DNA from 2 places in the [Micrococcus luteus] ATCC 49442 genome. Region 2 is predicted to be linked to the other one. Evidence: predicted binding sites of a transcription regulator. Region 2 holds the regulator's gene; the other holds the start of a gene.
What was found. The regulator HrcA, encoded in region 2, represses chaperone genes, less so after heat shock. The targets are predictions, from matches to a motif close to TTNGCACTCGNNNNNNNCGAGTGCNAA.
Positions count from the first base shown of each region.

Region 1 (12,007 bases), 4.0 Mb from region 2:
CCGCCGGAGCACTGTCGCTCGCGGCCGCACTGGCCTTCGCTGCTCCAGCCCAGGCCGGCGGCTGGCACCACCACGGCGATGACCCCGCCAAGCTCTCGGTCCTCCACGGTGTGCCCGGCCTGATCGTGGATGTCTGGGTGGACGGCAACCTCACACTCGACAACTTCAAGCCCGGGGACCTGGCCGGTCCGCTGGAACTCGAAGCCGGTGAGTACGAGATCGCCATCACCGCCTCGGACGCCACCAGCGCCGACAACCCGGCGATCGGACCGGTCACCGTTGAACTCGATGAGGGCAAGAACTACACCGCGGCAGCCCACCTCGACGCTGACGGCGCCCCCACAGCCACGCTCTTCACTAACGACACTAGGGCTCCCCGCAACGACAACAAAGGCAAGCTGACGGTCAGGCACATAGCCGCAGCCCCGGCAGTCGACGTCCTCGCCGGTGATACGGCAGTAATTGAGGGGCTCAGCAATCCTGACGAGGCCACCCTGAAGCTGAAGGCCGGAACAGTTTCAGCTTCCGTCGCCGCAGCGGGGACCACCGCCCCGGTCATCGGGCCGGCCGACTTCACGGTTGAGGGCGGCAAAAACACGATCGTGTACGCCTGGGGAAGTCTGGCAGATGGCACCCTGGCCACCGCTGTCCAAGTTGTTGACTCCGAGAAGCAAAAGCGTGGCCGCCACTGACAACGGCGTACGCAGCAACTCAATGCGCCGGCACTCGCCGGCATTTACAGCGGGGACACCTCCGGGTGGCCCCGCTGTTTGTGCGCCACCCCGGGGTGACGCAAGGACTTTGTGGAGCTAAGGAGATTCGAACTCCTGACCTCTTCGATGCGAACGAAGCGCTCTACCAACTGAGCTATAGCCCCGGAACAGCCTGAGTCCCGGAAGGAACGGCAGGGCCGGTTGAACTTAGGCTACAAATATTCCCTGCCCATTACCAATTGAGAATCAGGCGCGACGGCGCTGCAGGACGTCGTCGAGGTTGCTGAGGGCGCTCTGCGCCTTCGTCAGGGGCTTGTCGGCAGGTGCGGCAGCCGGTGCGGTTGCCGGTGCGCCCTGCTTCAGGGACGGCTTGCCCGTGGCCTTCGGCGCTTCAGGCAGGTCAAGCGGCCGGGGCGCCGGACGCTCGGCCTTCGCGGCCTCGACGTAGACGGGCTTCGGCACGTCAACAGGTTCCCACGTAGTTTCAGCAGGCTTTTCGGCGGCTGCAGCGCTGGTGTCCCCCGCCGCAACAGCGACAGCCAAAGCCGCTTCCCGGAGTTCCATGGCGGTCAGGGGTTTTGGCTTGGGCTGGTGCGCTTCAGCGTCGAAGAGCCGGCTTTCCGGCCGGGCGGCCGGCTGTGGCGTGGCCACGGCCGGCGTGACAGGAGACTGGCGGCGCACGGGAGCGCTCATCGCGGCGCGGAAGGCGGCGTTCATTTTGGCCTTGCGGTCACGCACAGCCAGGAAACGCAGCAACGCCACGGCAAAAACAGTAATGGCCAGCCCGGTGACGGGCAGCCATGCCGCCCCAAGTCCGAAGAGCAGCAGAACGCCCGACACAAAGGCAGTCAGCAGTGCGACAACTCCAACGAGGGCGATGCCAGTTCGGCCATATCGGATCCGGAACCCGCCTGTCGTCGCACGGCCGGCTGTTTCGGCTGCGGTTCCTGGGCTCTTCCTGATATCCATGGCTTTCTCCTGCTGGGCGGTGATGTTCATGACCGTCCCGGCTCTCGGGTCCGATGATTCAACAGCTGGGACGTCCGCGAAATACTCGCCGGCGGCCTGGGCCTGGTGCCGGCGGTTTCGCAGGACGTACGGCGCTACCCATACGATCCAGAGCACGACGGCAACCACAAGGATCACTGAGCTGCTGAGGGGGATGTCCACAATCAAAACCGTATGAGCATTCGACCGGCCGCTGCGGCATTAGCCTCGGTGTGTCGCGGGCAACGTGGCAAATCAATGGATTTATGACTCGGGAAGGGCCCTTGCAGGTCAGGACCGGGCTGCAAGCCACCGGTTCAGCAACCCCTCCGGCACTTCTTCCGCCGTCAGGGCAAAAGACCTGTGATCAGCCCATTCCCCATTGATATGAAGGAAGCGCGGCCGGTAGCCTTCGTCGCGGAAACCCAGCTTTTCAACCACCCGCAGGCTGGGACCATTCTCAGGCCGGATGTTGATCTCCATCCGGTGCAGGCCCAGCGCCTGGAAGCAGTGATCCGTGGCCAGGGCCACGGCTGTGGGCGCAATGCCATGACCTGCCCGGGCCTGGTCAACCCAATACCCCAGCGTTGCCATCATGGCGGAGCCCCACACAATCGATGAGACAGTCAGCTGGCCCACGATGACCGGTGACGCCGAGCGCGGCGTGCGTTCGGTGATAAGAAACGGCAAGGCGGTGCCCTGGGCGGCCTGAATTTTTAGGGACCGAACCATTTGCCGGTAATCCGGAAGCACCCCGCCGGGAGCCGGGTTGGAAGCTTCCCATGGTGCCAGCCAGTCCCGGTTGCGTGACCGGACCTCTGTCCATTCCCTCTTGTCCCGGTACCTGATGGGACGCAGGACCAGGTCACCGCATTCCAGGGTTGTGGGCCAGACGGGTCCGGAACGCACGGCAGCTATTTAGTGAGGCCGGCAGTGAAGCTCGGGAGCCAGTCGCGCAGGCCCGGGCCGAGGTCGTCGCTGTCAATGGCAAGCTGGACGCAGGCTTTAAGGTAGCTGAGTTTGTCGCCCGTATCGTAACGGCGGCCGCGGAAGACCACTCCATAAACGCCGTAGCCTTCACCGCTTCCGGCTGCCAGTTCCTGCAGCGCGTCGGTCAGCTGGATTTCACCGCCGCGGCCTGGACCGGTCCGCTCAAGCACCTCGAAAACTTCAGGGTGGAGAACGTAGCGGCCAATGACTGCGAGGTTGGAGGGTGCCTCATCCGCGTCAGGCTTTTCGACGAGCTTGTTGATCCTGACGAACCCTTCGCCGTCGATGGCCTGAACGTCCGCGCAGCCGTATGCACTGATCTGGGAGGGCTCAACCTCAATGAGGGCCACCACGGATCCGCCAGTCTTGGCCTGGACTTCAATCATGGTGCTGAGGAGTTCGTCCCGGGCATCGATCAGGTCGTCGCCGAGCAGGACAGCAAAGGGCTCGCGGCCCACGTGCTGCTTTGCACGAAGGACAGCGTGGCCCAGGCCGTTGGGATCGCCCTGCCGCACATAGTGGATGTCGCCGAGGTTGCTTGCTGCCTGAATCGACTCAAGCTTGGCCAGGTCACCCTTGGCTTCGAGGGTGTCCTCCAGTGAGGGAACCCTGTCGAAGTGGTCCTCCAGGGCGCGCTTGTTGCGGCCTGTGATCATCAGGATGTCGTTGAGACCAACATTGACGGCCTCTTCAACCACGTACTGGATGGCTGGCTTGTCCACCACCGGGAGCATTTCCTTTGGCATCGCCTTTGTGGCTGGCAGGAACCTGGTTCCGAGCCCTGCGGCGGGAATTACGGCCTTGCGTACAGTCTGCTGAGAGGTAGTCACTGGACTAATCTAACGGAGGGGCTGGTCATTCAATAATTGTTGGCCACCCAAACCTGGCACACTGCATCAGCGCACCCCCGGTTGGCACGGCGGCGCCGGCATAGGAAAGAGGGAACGGCATGTCCGACGGCGACAGGGCGGCAAAGGCCGGCATCCGTGCGCTCCATCGCGAGCGCCGCACCGCGACCAACCCTGACCAGCGCGATGAGGCAGGTGCCGCCCTTGCGGCCCACGGCGCCGCCTGGGCCAATCAGCTGACGGGTGGAACGCCGTCGACCTTTTGCGCCTACTTTGGGGTGGAACCCGAGCCTCCCACCCTGCCCCTGATCCGCGAACTCCACCGCCACGGCCACACCGTCCTGCTCCCTGTCTGCGAGCCGGGCCGGCGGCTCAGCTGGGCACATTGGGCCCCGGAAGCCGAGTTGGTCCGAAGCCGCTACGCCCCCGTCATGGAACCCGCCGGCACCCGCCACGACCACGACATCCTGGCCTCCGTGGCGGGGCTCTTCATCCCTGCCACCGCGCTGGACCGCAGCGGGAACCGGATCGGCCAGGGTGGCGGCTATTACGATGTCCTGCTGGGCTCCCTGGACAGCAGGGGGCTGGACATCCCGCTGGCCGCTATCGTCTTTGAATCCGAAGTGCTGCCCGCCGGAACAATTCCCGCCGAAGAGTTTGACCGGAAGATCCCTTTGGCATTGACCCCCTCAGGCCTGGTGGCACTTACCGTCCCTTCCTGAGGGGCGCCCCGCGGCACTCTGGAGGGCCACGCGCCGGGGGTGATAGAATTGGCACTCAGGCCCTGCGACTGCTAATGGACGACCCGTCCGTTCACGGCAACACAGGACCTCTCGTTTGCCCAAGAGGAGGAGCATCAGTGCCCACTTACGCCTACGCCTGCAAGGATTGCGGCCACGCCTTCGACGTTTTCCAGTCGTTCACGGACAGCACCCTGACGTCCTGCCCGGAGTGCCAGGGAGCCTTGCGCAAAAAGTTCAACAGCGTTGGTGTGGTGTTCAAGGGCTCCGGTTTCTACCGGACGGACTCCCGGGACGCCAAGGGAAGCACCGTTTCCGCTGCCCCGGCCGCGGCACCCGCCCCGGCAGCTGCACCGGCACCCGCCGCTGCTGCCGCCGCCAGCTGACCTTTCACCCACTCTGGCGCGGGCTGATCAGCCCGCGCTAAGGCTGGTGCCTCCGCGCTCCGGAAGGACGCGTCCGACGCCGCCGGGAGAGTTGTCCACATAGGCACCATTGCTGCTGTCTGGCGCTGCCCCGCGAACGTAGCGTGGGTGCCATGCCCGCCACCCTTTTCCGCCCCAGCCGCCGGTCCGTTCTGCCCGCACGCGGGAGCCACCGCCCGCTCTCCGCACGCCGCCCTGCCGGCCGGGGCGGCAGCCACAGACTCGTGTCGTGGCTGAACCGGAACCGTCGCCTCGCCATCGCCCTCCTGCTGTGCGCAGCTGCAGGCATAACGGTCCACCAGCTCACTCCCCCGCCTGCCGACACTGCGATGGCGCTGGCCGCAGCGCGGGACCTGCCAGCGGGCACAGCGCTGGCGGCAGCGGACCTGATGCCGGTGAAGATTCCGCCGCAGATGGTGCACCCCGGAACCGTAACGGGCGCCGGGGAAGCTACTGGAATGCAACTGGCAGCCCCTTTGCGGAAGGGCCAGCTGCTGACCGATTCCCAGCTGCTGGGGCCGGGCCTCCTCACCGGTTCGCCGCCCGGCTCCGCGGCAGTGCCCTTGAGGATGGCAGACCCTTCCTCGATCCAGCTGGTCTCGCCGGGCCAGTTGGTCAACGTAGTGCTGACCGGCGCCAACGGCTACGATCAAAGTTCTCCGTCGGAGGTGCTTGCCGCATCCGTCCCTGTCCTCTGGACCTCAGGGCAGGGAGGCAAGACCGGGCAGTGGCTCGGCACAGCCGAGACCGACGGGCTGATCGTAGTGGCGGCAGCACCTGACCAGGCTGCCCGCCTAGCTGGCGCGTCCACGCAGGGCAAGCTGTTTTTTGTCCTGGTGGGGCCGTCAGGAGCAGTCGGGTGACACAGTGGAGCCGGGTGAATCAGCCCAGCCGGGTGAAGCAGCGCGGCTTGTCTCAACCGTGGGCTTTATCCCCAGTGCGGCGGCTTGTTTTCCTTCAGCCAGGCGTCGTGATCGTTGTCGGTATCATCGCCCCAGTTCCTGGCATCGTCCTCGGCAGCCTTGTTCGGCAGGACGGCTGCCGTGCCGCCCTCCTGGTCCCCGGGTACGGGCGACTGCGTGGTGCCTTCGGTGTCCGGGTGGTCGTTGCTGTCAGTTTCGCCCTGGTCGGGGTTCTGTGGGCTCACGGAAGCCTCCTCACTGTCCAGGCGTGCAGCCTGGCGTTCGTTGATGTCATGATGTGCCGCCCCCGTCGTCAAGGGGTCCGCGTCCTCGTCGAAAAAGCCTCCGGAGGCATTGCCGCGGCCGGGTGGAAGGACGTTTTCCAGGCCCAGGTAACCTGCAATGCGGTCAGCGCACGTGGAGGGGTCCGTGAAGACTTCGATGGTCCAGAGCGGCATGTAACGCCAGCCCATCCGTTCCAGCAGTTGCGGGCGGAGACGGCTCCGCTCGCGGACTGTCATGGTGCGGTAATGCTCCGTGCCGTCGGATTCAATGGCTACCGGCCACGGGATATCCGCGTCGTCCTGGCCCATGGTGCTCAGCGGGTCGGCTGCCGCCACCACGTCGATAACACCGTCGTACTGGTGCCAGACCCGGGCGCCGCGGGCGCGCAGCCTGTCACCGAGATCGGCTACCAGTGGATCTGCCCCGAGTGCCTGCTCGCTGGCAGCCGCCCGCGACGCCGGGGTTCCCAGGTCCGTCTTTCCCGCAATCTCACGGTTCAGGAGCTCATAGAAGTCCACGGCACCATAGGAAAGCCGCGTGTGGTCGAGGTCTTCGGGCTGGAAGCACGTCAGGACATGGATGGACCGCCGGGCACGCGTCATAGCCAGCGCGAATTTCTCACGGCCGCCCTCAGCAGACAGCGGACCGAAGTTGTGCAGCGCCCGGCCGTGCGGGGTACGGCCGAAGCCGGGCGAGAAGATGATGTGATCGCGCACCAGTCCCTGTGCCCGTTCGAGGTCAACCACCCGGAACGATTCCGGCCCGCCACCGAAGAACCCGGCGAGGGTTGGGTGGTTGGGCAGTTGCAGCCGGATGGACTCACCGATCCGGGCCGCGTGGCGCAGGCTGGCGGTGACCACGGCGAGCGAGGTGCGGGAGCGCAGCCGCGCGTGTTCGAACACGAGCTGCACCACCCGGTTCACTTCGGCCACCACGGACTCGACACCCTCGTGGTCGGCGCTCGGCAGTCCGGTCCCGTCCGGCAGGTACTCCACTGTCAGTGCGCGGTCCAGGCCGGTGGCGGCCTGGCCCTCGGGGAGCCGGCGGAGCCCGTCGTCGTAGAAGTTCTTGCTCAGTTGCAGGACCAGGTCCTCGTCCACGGCACGGTAGACAAAATTCAGCCGCCACACGGGCAACACCGCGGAGAGCGCAGAGAAGGCACTTTCCACCCGCTGGTGCGGTGCCTCGCCAACGGCCAGGCGCTCCACCCCAACAGTGAAGGTCCGCGGGCTGGCGATTTTGGCGTCACCGAAGGCAATGACCTGCTTCGCCCGCGCAATGGACGGCAGGACGGCCTGCAGCGACGTCGCCTCAGCATCCAGGATGACCACCGCATCAAAGCGCTGTTCGGCCGGCAGAAGCCCGGTCATCAGGTAGGGGCTCACCGACCAGACGGGAACCAGCATGGGAACAAGGTCCGGTGCCTGGGCTGTCAGCGCGGCGAGGGTCACCCTGCCGTCCTTGAGCAGGCTGCGCAGCAGCTGGGCCTGGCGCGGGTGTTCGGCCAGGGCCGCCTGCCACCGTTCGGAAAGATCCCAGCGAAGCCGCGCTGCACCGCTGGCAATGTGGGCATTGTCGGCGAGCCGGTATTCGGCCTCCAATTGCCGGAGGGCGTCGCCGTCGGACATGGCCAGGTAATCGTCGCCGCTGATCATCGCTTCAAGGGCGGACTGCCACCAGGCGAGCTCGAGCTCGGCGCCCACACACGGCGCGGCTACCTCCCGCTCGGCCAGATCGTCAAGAAGTTCACCCAGGCCGTGCTCGCGCATGTTTTCCACGAGCAGCGTCCGCTCCGGCAGGGTTTTCAGCGTCTGGGTGTCCGCGACCAGCCGCTCAAGCCGTTCCATGAGTTCCTCGTAGCGGGCGGTGGCCAATGAGCCGCCGGCACGGGTGTGCCGGAGGGCCTCCCCCAGCTGCGTCAGCTCCCCGTCCAGCGAACGGTACATCACGTTCATTTCGGCGAGGCCGGACGGAACAGCCGGGTGGCGCTGCGAGGTGGCGTAACCGGACCAGAGCGCCCGCTGCTCCTGCACCAGCACCAGCGAACTGTGGAGGTCAGCAATGTGGACGCCGGGCCGGACGTACTCCTTGGCCACACGCCGCAGCCGGGAACGCTGCATGGACGCCATCTCAACGTTCCGCTCCCGGCGCCATGCGGAGGACGCCGTGGCGGAAATCAGGTCGTGGACGGGCCTGTCGAAAATGTCCGGGGTGAATTTGTCCAGGCTTTCGCGGACGGCAACAAGCAGCTCAAGCTGTTCACCCCATTCAGCAAAGGATGTGCCCAGCCGGATCTCGGCGTGCTCGGCCACGCTGTGCATGCGGTCCCGCAGGACCGGGAGGTTCTCCGCCACGGAGCGCGCCAGCTCCTGGGCTTCCTCAGTCTCCTTGCGGGTGAGGAGCCTGGCGCCGTGCCATGGGCTGGTGGTGGAAGCCCGGCTGAAGCTGCCAAGCTCGGCGGCGCGGCGCAGCCTGCCCGCGAGTTCGTTGCGGTCACGGATGCTGTCCAGCACGCTACGCTTCAGCCGCACCGTGGTGGCCGGGGACGGATGAATGGCGGTCAGCTCGGCAAGCGACTGCATGGCCTGGTACGGCGAGCAGCCCCAGCGCTGACGCACGTTGTGCAGGGAGGCCACATGGTCCATCAGGGCGTGCCGGTGCTCGGTCAGGGTCTTGTGGAGGTTCCCCAGCTGCGGTTCAAGCGATTTTTCGTTCCGCACGATGGCGCGGACCAGCTGGGCCTTGAGCTGCTGCGGGGTGGCGGTGCCGGAAAGCTGGAACAGGATGGATTCCAGGCCCAGGGACTCCAGCTGCGCCGACACTTCGGTGAGGCTGGCCCGCCGGTCGCCCACGACCAGTACCGAGCGTCCCGCATCCACCAGGGCGCCGATGGTGTTGATGGCAGTCTGGGTCTGGCCGGTGCCCGGCGGCGTGCTGACCACCAGGGAGTCTCCGGCGCGCGCAGCGTCAATGACGTACTGCTGGTCCGGGTCGGCATCCAGAAGCAGCAGTTCGTCGGCGGGGTGCCGCTCGTCAACATTCGGAAAACGGGACGGGTCCGGTTCCTCAACATCAACCACTTCGCCACCCGCGGCCGTGGCCAGCGCGTTGATAAGGGGGTTGCCGTCGTTGATCCAGGGGTCGTCGAGGTTGCCCGAAAGATCGGCAAAGGTGGACACCAGCAGGTTGTGCTGGGCTTCTGCGCCATGGATGGGCTTAATGAGGGACGCAAGCTTGTCCAGCACCGGCTGCGGGTCAAAGCGTGCGGTGCTGTAGGCGAGGCGCGTAACGGCGTTGACGTCAAAGACAATGCCGTGGATGGTCTTCAGGTGCCGGACCAGTGCGGGATTGATGTGCGCCTGTTCGGTGAGTTGAAGCTCGTAGTCGTCCTCGCCGGGACGGACTGTCAGCGAGATCGCGGTGAGCATGACCGGCGCAGAAACGCGCTGGGGCTTGCCCCCGACGGCCGAGGTCCACACCACAGTGCCCGCAGAGAAGTATCCGGCATCGATGCCGCGGTCGTTGGCCAGTTCGAAGATTTTGGAGCGGATGTTCCGCGATGCCCGCGCCGCCACGACGTACTGCTGCTGGTCCCGGATCAGGGTGGACAGCCGGGTCCGGCGGCCCGCCATCAGCTGGGCGAGCCCGGACGGGTGGGCGTGGGTCAGGTCAATTGACCCTTCCGGGGTCTTGGTGAATCGCAGCATGGTGTCTGCCCCGGTAACGGGTTTGAGCCCGGACAGCCATTTTCCGAGCTCCTCAGAACCCTCCGGGTGGCCTTGACCAACTGACACTACTGCCTTCTTTTCTGCGTTTGCACGTGACGCCCTGGACCATACCGGCATGCTTTCGAGCGTAGCCGCAAAAGGGACCGGGATGAGAGACCGCAACACTGGGACGGGTCAAATTAGGGGAATTGGACGGAGGAAAGCAATGGCCGGCCTCCGCTGACGGAGGCCGGCCATTCACACTGCTATTCCCACTCGATGGTTCCCGGCGGCTTGCTGGTGACATCCAGCACCACGCGGTTCACACCTTCCACCTCGTTGGTGATCCGGTTGGAGATCCGGGCCAGGAGATCGTAGGGCAACCGGGACCAATCGGCCGTCATCGCATCTTCGGACGAGACGGGACGCAGCACGATCGGGTGGCCGTACGTGCGGCCGTCGCCCATCACGCCGACGCTGCGGACATCGGCGAGCAGGACCACAGGCATCTGCCACACCTCGTTGTCCAGGCCGGCTGCGGTCAGTTCGGCGCGGGCAATGGCGTCCGCCTTGCGGAGCAGGTCCAGGCGTTCCTTGGTGACCTCACCGACGATGCGGATTCCCAGGCCGGGCCCGGGGAAGGGCTGGCGGCCAACGATTTCCTGCGGCAGTCCGAGCTGGGCGCCGACGGCGCGGACCTCGTCCTTGAAGAGGGCGCGCAGCGGTTCAACCAGCTCGAACTGCAGGTCCTCGGGGAGGCCGCCCACGTTGTGGTGGCTCTTGATGTTGGCTGCACCTTCGCCGCCGCCGGATTCAACGACGTCCGGGTACAGCGTGCCCTGAACCAGGAACTTGATCTTCTCACCGTGTGCGGCGGCCTCGGCGATGATGGCCAGTTCGGCTTCTTCGAACGCGCGGATGAACTCGCGGCCGATGATCTTGCGTTTGGTTTCCGGATCGCTGACGCCGGCGAGGGCTGCCTGGAAGCGCTCCTGCTCGTTGGCAACATAGAGCTTGACGCCGGTTGCGGCCACGAAGTCGCGCTCCACCTGTTCGGCCTCGCCTTCACGGAGCAGGCCATGGTCAACGAACACACAGGTCAGCTGGTCGCCGACGGCGCGCTGGACCAGTGCCGCGGCAACCGCTGAGTCAACGCCGCCGGACAGCCCGCAGATGACCCGGGCATCGCCGATCTGCTTGCGGATCCGGTCCACCTGCTCCTCGAGGATGTTCCCCGTGGTCCAGTTCGGTTCCAGCTTGGCGCCCTTGAACAGGAAGTTCTCCAGCACCTGCTGGCCGTAGGCCGAGTGCTTCACCTCGGGGTGCCACTGCACGCCGTACAGGGACTTCTCTTCGTTGGCGAAGGCAGCCACTTCAGCGCCGGCCGTCGTCGCGAGCACTTCGAAGCCTTCGGGAGCGGTGTGGACGGAGTCCCCGTGGCTCATCCAAGTGTTCTGGTGCTGCGGCATTCCCTCGAGAACGGAGCGGCCCTCACCAAGGATGGTGGTCTGGGTGGAGCCGTATTCGCGCAGGCCGGTCTTGTCGACTTTTCCGCCCAGGGCGTTGGCCATGGCCTGGAAGCCGTAGCAGATGCCGAAGACCGGGATTCCCGCTTCGAAGAGGTCCGCGCCGACGGAGGGGGCCCCATCCGCGTACACGCTGGAGGGGCCGCCCGAAAGAATGATGGCAGCGGGATTCTTGGCCAGGAGCTGCTCGGTGCTGTAGGTATGCGGAACCACTTCCGAATACACATTCGCTTCCCGGACGCGGCGGGCAATCAGCTGCGCGTACTGGGCACCGTAGTCAACAACCAGCACCGGCTTCTGGGAAGTTTGGGATGCAGTGGGAGTAGTCACCGTAATAGCCTACTTTGCGCGGTTGCCCCGCCGCACGTTCGGGGCGGCGGGTGTGACGGATCCGACGTCCGACGGCGGGCCTCCCCTGCCCTTGGAGCGCTCAGTACCGCTGGGCCGCCTGCGGGTGCGCGGCAAGTTCTGCCTCGACCTCAGCATGGAACTTCTTCTCCACGAAGAAGGACAGGAACGGCACCACGCCGCCGAGCGCCAGCAGGATCAGCTTCAGGAACGGCCAGCGCATCAGCGTCCACAGCCGGAAGTTGGAGATCAGGTACACAACGTACATCCAGCCGTGCACAATCAGCACCGCGACGGACAGGTTAACCCCGCCTTCGACGCCCTTGGGTTCGGCATCGGCAAAGCCCAGGCCGAACGGCTGCCCGGTCACGGCGTTTGTTCCGCCAGCAAACAGGTACTGGCCAAAGGCGTAGCGGGCGATGAGCTCGGCGCAGAGGAGCAGCAGCATGCCGCCGGTCAGGTAGGCCAGAACCTTGTAGAACTTCAACGCGGAGCGGATCTGCGCCTCGGTGCCGCCGAAGCGGCGCTTCTTGGTT
Region 1 is NZ_JAAAXP010000001.1:4,676,863-4,688,869, reverse strand. It holds gene GUV69_RS21410 (DUF4397 domain-containing protein) at 1-692, shown strand, start outside; tRNA gene GUV69_RS21405 (tRNA-Ala) at 805-877, opposite strand; gene GUV69_RS21400 (hypothetical protein) at 960-1,859, opposite strand; gene GUV69_RS21395 (GNAT family N-acetyltransferase) at 1,992-2,609, opposite strand; gene galU (UTP--glucose-1-phosphate uridylyltransferase GalU) at 2,615-3,520, opposite strand; gene GUV69_RS21385 (5-formyltetrahydrofolate cyclo-ligase) at 3,640-4,260, shown strand; gene GUV69_RS21380 (FmdB family zinc ribbon protein) at 4,398-4,664, shown strand; gene GUV69_RS21375 (RcpC/CpaB family pilus assembly protein) at 4,817-5,566, shown strand; gene GUV69_RS21370 (AAA family ATPase) at 5,632-9,735, opposite strand; gene guaA (glutamine-hydrolyzing GMP synthase) at 9,864-11,453, opposite strand; gene GUV69_RS21360 (DUF3817 domain-containing protein) at 11,554-12,007, opposite strand, start outside.
Region 1: the regulator HrcA is predicted to act here: its motif matches at 4,309-4,335, upstream of GUV69_RS21380 (FmdB family zinc ribbon protein).

Region 2 (9,570 bases):
ATGATGAAGGCGTCGTTCAGGGTACGTCCGCGCATGTAGGCCAGGGGCGCCACCTCGATGGTTCCGGCGGCCATCAGGCGCGGGATCGATTCGGGGTCCATCATGTCGTGGAGGGCGTCATACAGCGGGCGCAGGTACGGATCAATTTTGTCGCTGAGCGTTCCAGGCAGGAACCCCAGCCGCTCGCCGGCTTCGACGGCAGGCCGGGTCAGGATGATGCGGCTGACTTCCTTCTGCTGCAGCGCCTGGACGGCCTTGGCCATGGCAAGGTACGTCTTGCCGGTGCCGGCAGGGCCGATCCCGAAAATCACGGTGTTGGCGTCGATCGCGTCAACGTAATTCTTCTGGTTCAGCGTCTTGGGCCGGATGGTCTTCCCGCGGCTGGAGAGGATGTCGTGAGTGAGGACATCCACCGGATTCTGCAGGGACTGGCTGCGGAGCAGCGCGACAAGCTGCTGCAGGACCGCCGGACTGATGACTGTGCCGCGGGCAACGAGGCCGCGCACTTCGTGCAGCAGCCGCATAATGCGGGGCACCTCGTTGGCGGGACCGCTGATGGAAAGTTCGTTTCCGCGGACGTGGAAGTTGACGGCCGGGAACTGTTCTTCGATGTACCGCAGGGCCTCATCATGGCTACCGAGGGATTGGACCATCTGATCGGAGTTGTCAAAGAGAACCACCTCCGTCCGGACACCGGGAAGGGAATGGGGGAATTCTCCGGCGGCGCGGTCGGTATTCAGCCGGCGCTTTCCGTTCGTTGATTCAGTCATGGTGCTGGCCCGCGGGCCCGTGGTCTCCTCCAGTTCGGACTTAAATACCGCTGGATGCTGCATGGGCGGGCTGTGGCCGTGCACGCGGGAGCCAGCGGATTCCTTCCATCTTACGCCAGGACACCCCTGCCGCGGCGACAGAACGGACCCGGCGGCAAGGAAGCCCGGGGCCGCTCGGATGCGGCGTGTGACGTCATTAGATATCAACTTCATATCGGGCTCATATCGTTCCCGTTGCAGTTAGGCGCAACAGCCAAATGGGACGCTCCGGGTGTGCAGCACTATGCAATGCTTGAAATTCAGGCCGTCGGGGGACCGGCTCAGGAGGCTGCGGCCTCATCATTCAGAGCCAGGAAGGGCAAGCCATCAGAGTGCCGGAATCACCCACCCCCCGCACAGCCGGACGCGCTTCACGGCCTGTCCGCATCCGGGGTGCCCTGGGGCTCCTGCCAGCGCTCCTCCTGCTGACCGGCTGCATTGCAGACGCCGGCCCCGAGCCGACCATGACAGCAAACTCCGGCACTGCCGCCACCGGTTTGCCCGGAGCGCCTTCCACCAGCGCTCCCCTGGAGACCACCCAGTCCTCAAACAAAGCTCCTGTGTACTGGATCGGCCGGAACGATGGCAACGCCTTCCTGTACCGGGAGTTCCGCGACGTCCCGGAACAGGAGAACCCCGTAACGCGTGCACTGCGCGCCATGATGTCCGAAAAGCCGCTGGACCCCGACTTCTTCACCCCATGGCAGTCTCCGGCAAAGCTCGCAACATCGATTTCGGGAAAGAACGTCATCACGGTCGATGTCTCCGAGGACGCCTTTAACAGCAATCTCGACGCCGATATGGCCGTCCGAGCCGTCCAGCAGCTGGTCTTCACCGCCACCGCCGCGGCGGCAAGTTCCGGCCTGATCGATTCGGGCCAGCAGATCCAGGTCAGGGTCCTGGTGGACAGCCACACTGACTATGTTGCTTTCGGCCACATCCAGTTGGGTGCTCCCATGTCCCGTGCCGCCGGCATGGTGGCTCCGGTGTGGATCATTGATCCGCAGGAGGGTACGAACATTGCCGGCGGCAGCGTCAAGATCACCGGCCGCAGTACCGTTGCCGGAAGCAAGCTCCGCTGGCAGATCCTGCGTACGGCAGGGAACGGGGATAAGACGCCTTACCTGACCGGCGAGACGACAGCAGGCACCGACGCCGCCCAGTCCGGCGTCTTCACCCTGGCCCTGAGCCTCTCCTCCGGCAGCTATGAACTCCGCGTCTCACAGGCAGATGACGGCGGCACCGGCCAGGAAGAGCTGAACGTGGACACGCGGAAGTTCAACGTCAGCTAATGCTCAGGGTGCCGGGGCGCCCCAGCGTCCAAGCACGTCGCTGGCCAGCACCACGGCCGCCGGTCCCGCAGTGGATGACCTCAGGACATGATGACCCAGGAGCGCGGTCACGGCCCCTGCACCGCACAGCCTGGTGACTTCGCGGGGGCTGATTCCCCCCTCGGGTCCGACAATGAGCAGGATTTCCCGGGGGCCGGCAACGGGACCGGATGCGTGCCAGGCCTCCAGCACCGAGCGGAGCGGCCGGACCGCGTCCTCGTGGAGGATCACGGCGAGGTCCGCTGCTGCCACGGCGGAAACCAGGCCGGGGGTTTCGACGGCGGCGCGCACCTCCGGGATCCACGCCCGCCGGGCCTGCTTGGCGGCTGCCGTGACCACGGACTGCCATTTGGCATGGGCCTTGGCCGCGCGCTCACCCTTCCAGCGCACAATCGAGCGTTCCGACTGCCAGGGAATAACGGCGTCGATCCCTAATTCAGTGGCAGTTTCCACGGCAAGTTCATCGCGGTCGCCCTTGGCCAGGGCCTGGACCAGGACCAGCCGGATGTCGGGCTGTTGCTCCACAACCAGTTCGGCGCATTCAACGGTGAGTTCGGCCGGTGATGCTGCCACAACCGTTCCGGTCAGCCGCTTTCCGGCGCCGTCCGCAATGTCCACGAACTCCCCCGGCGCCAGCCGTTTGACCGTTACGGCGTGGCGGGCCTCGGGACCGCCAAGCGTGTAGCGGGCACCGGGCACCAGCTGGTCCAGCGACCCGGCACCGCTGAAGAAAACGGGATTACTCACCGCTACAGGTTACCGAGCCGGTCCCGAAGCTTGGCGAAGACGCCGCCGCTTGCAGTCAGCTTGCCCTCAGTGAACTGTTCCCCGCGCAGCTTGGCCAGCTGCCGGAGGAGATCCTCCTGCGCGGCGTCCAGCTTCGAGGGCGTCTCAACCTGCAGGTGGACCATCAGGTCACCGCGGCCGTAGCCGCGAAGGTGGGTGACGCCGAGGCCGCGCAGCGTGATGACCTCGCCGGCCTGAGTCCCCGCCTTGACGTCGATCTCCTGCAGCCCGTCGAAGGTTTCCAGCGACACTTCGGTGCCCAAGGCAGCGGCGGTCATCGGAATGTGGAGCGTTGCGTGCAGGTCATCACCGTCACGGACGTAGGTGGGGTCGTTGTTGACCCGGATCTCGACGTACAGATCGCCGGATGGTCCCCCGGCCGGACCGGCTTCGCCCTGCCCGGACAACTGGATCCGGGTACCTGTTGCGACGCCGGCAGGAACCTTGATGGTCAGTGACCGGCGGCTGCGGATGCGGCCCTGGCCGCTGCATTCGTTGCAGGGATCCTTGATGACAGTCCCGAAGCCTTCGCAGCTGCCACACGGGGCTGCCGTCATGACCTGGCCCAGGATGGACCGCACAGCCCGCTGGACCTGGCCGCTGCCGCCGCAGACATCACAGCGGACGGGGTGGCTGCCCTCGCGGCAGCAGGAGCCGTTGCAGGTGGGGCAGGTAACGGCGGTGTCCACCTCAAGTTTCCGGTTGACACCAAACACGGCGTCGCGGAGTTCGATCCGAACGCTGATCAGCGCGTCCTGGCCCCGCCGTACCCGGGACGCCGGGCCCGACGTTCCGCCGGCACCAAAGAACGTATCGAAGATGTCCTGGAAGGCGAAGCCCTGGCCGGCGTATCCACCGCCGCCGAAACCGTTGTCCGTACCGTTCTCATTGCCGGTGGTGTCATAGACGCGGCGCTTCTGGGGGTCCGAAAGTACCTCGTAGGCGTGGGTCACGGCCTTGAAGCGGTCCGACGCATCGTCCCCGGGGTTCACGTCCGGGTGAAGGGTGCGGGCCAGCTTGCGGTAGGCCTTCTTGATCTCTTCTCCGGTGGCTTCCGGCGAGACTCCGAGGACGTCGTAGTGGCTGCTCAAAGTTCGTATCTCTTCCCTGTTGTACTGCCGGCAGCGGGGCTGCTGGCATTGCTCTTCGTGCCTGGACCGGCTGTTACGGACCCAGAATTCTTGACAGATAACGGGCTACTGCCCTGACGGCGGCCATGGTGGTCGGGTAGTCCATCCGGGTGGGACCCAGGACGCCGACCTTGGCCGTACTGTCCGGCCCGTATGCTGTGGCCACCACGGAGGCTTCGGCCAGCCCGTCGTAGGGATTTTCCCGGCCGATACTGACGGCCACACCACGCGGGTCCTGCGCCATCTCGCTGAGCAGACGGAGCAAAACCACCTGTTCCTCCAGCGCCTCAAGCACCGGACCGATGCTGAGGGGGAAATCCACATTGGATCTGGCCAGGTTCGCTGTTCCGGCCATCACCATGCGCTCCTCACGGCTGTTGTGGGCCAGCGTTTCCAGCCCGTGAGCCAGCGCCTGGGCAGCTGCCCGCTGTCCGGGCGCGACGGAGAAGACAACGGCCGGGAGCGACTGCGCCAGCCGGCTCAGCTGCGTGCCGGCCAGCGACCCGAGGAAGTGTGAGCGCAGGGCGGCAATAGCGTCCTCACCAAGATCCTGGCCGATGTCGATCACGCGCTGTTCCACCTTGCCGGTGGTGGCGATGAGTACCAGCAGGACCTGGCGCGGGGCCAGGAGCACAAATTCGATATGGCGGATGGTGGCCCGGCTCAGGTGCGGGTACTGGACCACGGCCACCTGGTTGGTCAGCTGGGACAGGAGCCTGACGGTCCGGTCCAGGACGTCGTCGAGGTCATCCGAGCCCTCGAGGAGGGACTGGATGGCCTTCCGTTCTGCCGGGGACAGCGGCTTGACTGCCGAAATCTGGTCCACAAACAGCCGGTAGCCCTTATCCGTGGGGATCCGGCCGGCGCTGGTGTGCGGTGCAGTAATCAGGCCCTCGTCCTCGAGGGCAGCCATGTCGTTGCGGATGGTTGCACTGGACACGCCCAGATGGTGGCGTTCAACCAGGGCTTTGGAACCCACGGGCTCGCGGGAGTGCACATAGTCCTCCACGATGGCCCGCAGTACTTCCAGTTTGCGCGGCTCGCTCACACTCCACCTCCATCCATGGTTGCGCCCTGAGTTGGCAGGGCACGGGTCGAGGCTCGTTAGCACTCGACATGCCTAAGTGCTAACAGTCTAATATGACTCACCCCGTTGTTAGCATTGGTACCGCTCCGGGCGAACATGCCGGGGCCCGATCTAGCGCGAGGCGGAATCAATCCATGCATTACCAGAACTGGGGTCCGCAGGAGATTACCGCGCCCGTTCGGAACGAACTTCCCGAGGTTGCTGTGGAACGCGGCATGGTCCTGGAGGATGCCCAGTCCGGCTGGGTTGGAGCGGTCACCCGGGTGGAGAAGTCCGGTGGCATGCATGTGGTTGCGCTCGAAGACCGGCGGGGCAAGTCTCGTTCTTTCAAGCTGGGGTACGGGTTCCTGCTGGAAGGCCGGCCGATCAGGCTGATGCCTCCGGCGCCCCGGCAGGCCGCCGCTGTGCCTGCCGGCCGGACAGCATCCGGTTCCGTCCGCGTGGCGGGCCAGCGTGCCCAGGTGGCCAAGGCGAGCCGGATCTGGGTGGAAGGAAAGCACGACGCCGAACTCGTCGAAAAGGTGTGGGGTGATGATCTCCGCGTGGAGGGCATCGTCGTGGAGCCTTTGCACGGTATCGACGACCTCGCGGGGGCGGTTGCCGCGTTCGGCCCCGGCCCCGGCCGGCGGTTGGGGGTCCTGGTAGACCACCTGGTGCCGGACTCCAAGGAATGGCGCATCGCTTCGGCTGTAATGTCTTCCCCCGGGGCTGCCGGCAATGTGCTGATCGTCGGGCACCCCTATGTCGATGTGTGGCAGGCGATCCGGCCGGCAGTTCTTGGTATTGAGCAGTGGCCGGTGGTGCCGCGGGGCCAGGACTGGAAGACCGGCATCCTTGCAGCGTTCGGCTGGCCGCACTCCACCAAGGAGGACATTGGCCTTGGCTGGCAGAAGCTGTTAGGGGCAGTCCGCAGCTACGCCGATCTGGAAGCGTCGCTGCTCGGGCGGGTGGAGGAAGTCATCGACTTCCTGACGGCACCCTAGCTCTTCACAGCCCGGCAGGGCCCGGCCCGTACAGCCGACGGCGGCATTTGGCGCCACAGCCAGTATTCTTGGTACTGCGGAGACTGCCTTTTCACCAGACCGGTCGTTTCCAAACCAGCACCATTGCACTTTCGAAGGATGAAACCGTGGCACAAAACGCACGCGAGCACCGGGACGACCAAGGCCGTTCCGAGTACCAGGGCGTTCCCGCAAATGCGCTGCCCCTGACGGCCAGTGAAGACCGCCAATGGGCCACACTGGCACACTTTGGCGGGATCCTCGGTTGCGTGCCGTCCCTGCTGATCTACCTGATTTTCCGTGAACGCGGGCCTTTCACCGCGCAGGAATCCAAGGAAGCGCTGAACTTCAGCCTGCCGCCCACCATCGCGGCACTGGTGGCCAACCTGCTGGTGTTCATTCCTGTGGTGGGCAACATCTTCGCCGTCATTGCCACCCTCATCTGGATTGCCCTGACCTGCTTCTCGGTGGCCGCCGGCATCCACGTTAATAAGGGCCAGCCGCACCGCTACCAGTACAACCTGCGCTGGATTAAGTAATCCCCACCTGCACCCTCGCCTCGCAAGCTCGGCCAGGGAACCCTGCAGGCGTGGGCCCATCCACATGCACCCCGCTAAACGGCGTCCCGAGGGCCCCGACGCGAGCCTGCGAGTGTTAACAAGTGACCCTGCGCTGGTTGGGCCGGTCAGTCCGGCAGGACCCTTCGGACCACGGCGTCCGCCAGCAGCCGACCCTTCAGGGTCAGGATCAACGTGCCGGCGAAGGCGGCACGCGGCTCCACGAGGCCCTCGGCAATCAGCCCGGCAACAGCATGGCGGCCCGACTCTCCCAGCGAGGCGACGGCCAGCCCCGAGACGAGCCGCGCCTCAAGCATCACGCGCTCCATATCCCGGGTTTCGGCGTCGAGCGTTTCCCTCCCTGCGGCGGGTGACAGCCCCTGCGCCAGCCGCCCCGCGTAAGCGGTGGGATGCTTGACATTCCACCAGCGGACCCCGCCCACGTGCGAATGCGCGCCCGGTCCGATCCCCCACCAGTCATCCCCGCGCCAGTAGGCCAGGTTGTGCCGGCACGCCTGCTCCGGCGTCCGTGACCAGTTGCTGACCTCATACCAGGCCAGCCCTGCATCGCCGATCAGCTGGTCGGCGAGCTCGTATTTGTCGGCGTGGTCGTCGTCGTCAATCCCGGGGACTTCGCCCCGCCGGATCTGTGCGGCCAGTTTTGTGCCGTCCTCCACAATCAGGGCATAGGCACTGATGTGATCCGGCTCGTAGGACAATGCGGTTTCCAGGGAGTACCGCCAGTCATCGAGGGACTCGCCCGGTGTTCCGTAGATCAGGTCCAGGCTCACGGCCAGTCCTGCCTCGCGCGCCCACTGCACCACCTGCGGCACGCGGCTGGGCGTGTGCGTGCGGTCCAGGACTTTGAGCACGTGCGGGACGGCGGACTGCATACCGAAGGAGACACGGGTGAAGCCTGCGTTCTTCAGCAGCGCCAGCGATTCTGGGGTGACGGAATCGGGGTTGGCTTCAGTGGTGACTTCGGCACCGGCCTCAAGCCCCCACTCTCCGATTGCGGCACCGAGGATGCGGGCCAGGTCTTCGGCCGGAAGCAGCGTGGGCGTGCCGCCGCCGAAGAACACCGTGCTCATGGGCCGGGCAGGGAGGCCTGACTCAGCCAGCGCCCGCGCGGCGAGCCTGACTTCGGAGATGGCAGTGTCCGCGTACGCGTCCTGGGACGCGCCCCCGCCGAGTTCGGTGGCCGTGTACGTGTTGAAGTCGCAGTATCCGCAGCGGACAGCGCAGAACGGGATGTGCACGTAGAGCCCGAAGTTCCGGGCCGTCGCACCCTCTGCTGCCTGGGCAGGCAGCAGACCGTCCGACGGCGCCGGGTCACCAAGGGGAAGGACGCTAGGCATTGCGGTGGCCTCGCTGCGCGTGGGTCACTTCTTCTTGGCCTTGTCCTTTGATTCGTCGGTGGTGAGGGCGGCAATGAATGCTTCCTGCGGCACCTCCACCGTGCCCACCATCTTCATGCGCTTCTTGCCTTCTTTTTGCTTCTCCAACAGCTTGCGTTTACGCGAGATGTCACCGCCGTAGCACTTGGCCAGGACGTCCTTGCGGATGGCCCGGATGCTTTCGCGGGCAATGATGCGTGAGCCAATCGCCGCTTGGATGGGCACTTCGAACTGCTGGCGGGGAATCAGCTCGCGCAGCTTGGTGGTCATCATCACGCCGTAGGCGTAGGCCTTCTCCCGGTGCGTGATGGCGGAGAATGCATCCACCTGCTCGCCCTGCAGCATGATGTCCACCTTGACCAGATCGGCCACCTGATCGCCGTCGGCCTTCCAGTCCAGCGAGCCGTAGCCCCGGGTCTTGGATTTAAGGATGTCGAAGAAGTCGAAGACAATCTCGGCCAGGGGCAGGCGATACCGGATCTCAACCCGGTCCTCGGAGAGGTAGTCCATGCCGCCCAACACGCCGCGCCGGCTCTGGCAGAGTTCCATGATGGCACCAACGAACTCGTTCGGCGCCAAAATGGTGGCGGAAACCATCGGCTCGCGGACTTCGGCGATCTTACCGGAGGGGTACTCGCTCGGGTTGGTCACATGGACAACCTTCTTGTCCTCCAGCGTCACCTCGTATTCCACGTTGGGTGCCGTGGAGATGAGGTCGAGGTTGTATTCACGTTCGAGGCGCTCCCGGGTGATCTCCAGGTGGAGCAGGCCCAGGAAACCCACACGGAAGCCGAAGCCCAGCGCAGCCGACGTTTCAGGCTCGTAGACCAGCGCGGCGTCGTTGAGCATCAGCTTCTCCAGTGCGTCGCGGAGCACCGGATAATCCGTGCCGTCCAGCGGATAAAGTCCGGAGAACACCATGGGCTTCGCATCGGCGTAGCCCGGGAGCGAAACAGCGGCCGGCTTGGCAAGGTTGGTGACGGTATCGCCGACCTTGGACAGGCGGACGTCCTTCACTCCCGTAATGAGGTACCCCACTTCGCCGACGCCCAGACCCTTGGACGGGGTGGGTTCCGGGGAACTCACCCCGATCTCGAGGAGTTCGTGCGTGGCCCGTGTGGACATCATCTGGATGCGCTCACGGGGATGCAGCATGCCGTCAACCACACGGACATAAGTGACGACGCCGCGGTAGGTGTCGTAGACCGAATCAAAAATCATGGCGCGCGCGGGAGCATTGGGGTCGCCCACGGGGGCCGGCAGGTCCCGGACAATTTTGTCCAGCAGGGCCTCGACGCCCATCCCCGTTTTGCCCGAAACCCGGAGGACATCTTCGGGGTCACCACCGATCAGGCTTGCGAGCTCGGCCGCGTACTTCTCGGGCTGGGCCGCCGGAAGGTCGATCTTGTTCAGCACCGGAATGATGGTGAGGTTATTCTCCATCGCCAGGTAGAGGTTGGCGAGGGTCTGCG
Region 2 is NZ_JAAAXP010000001.1:672,590-682,159, reverse strand. It holds gene GUV69_RS03175 (PhoH family protein) at 1-770, opposite strand, end outside; gene GUV69_RS03170 (GerMN domain-containing protein) at 1,142-2,101, shown strand; gene GUV69_RS03165 (16S rRNA (uracil(1498)-N(3))-methyltransferase) at 2,105-2,887, opposite strand; gene dnaJ (molecular chaperone DnaJ) at 2,890-4,017, opposite strand; gene hrcA (heat-inducible transcriptional repressor HrcA) at 4,091-5,104, opposite strand; gene GUV69_RS03150 (DUF3097 domain-containing protein) at 5,278-6,126, shown strand; gene GUV69_RS03145 (DUF4870 domain-containing protein) at 6,273-6,683, shown strand; gene hemW (radical SAM family heme chaperone HemW) at 6,830-8,059, opposite strand; gene lepA (translation elongation factor 4) at 8,084-9,570, opposite strand, start outside.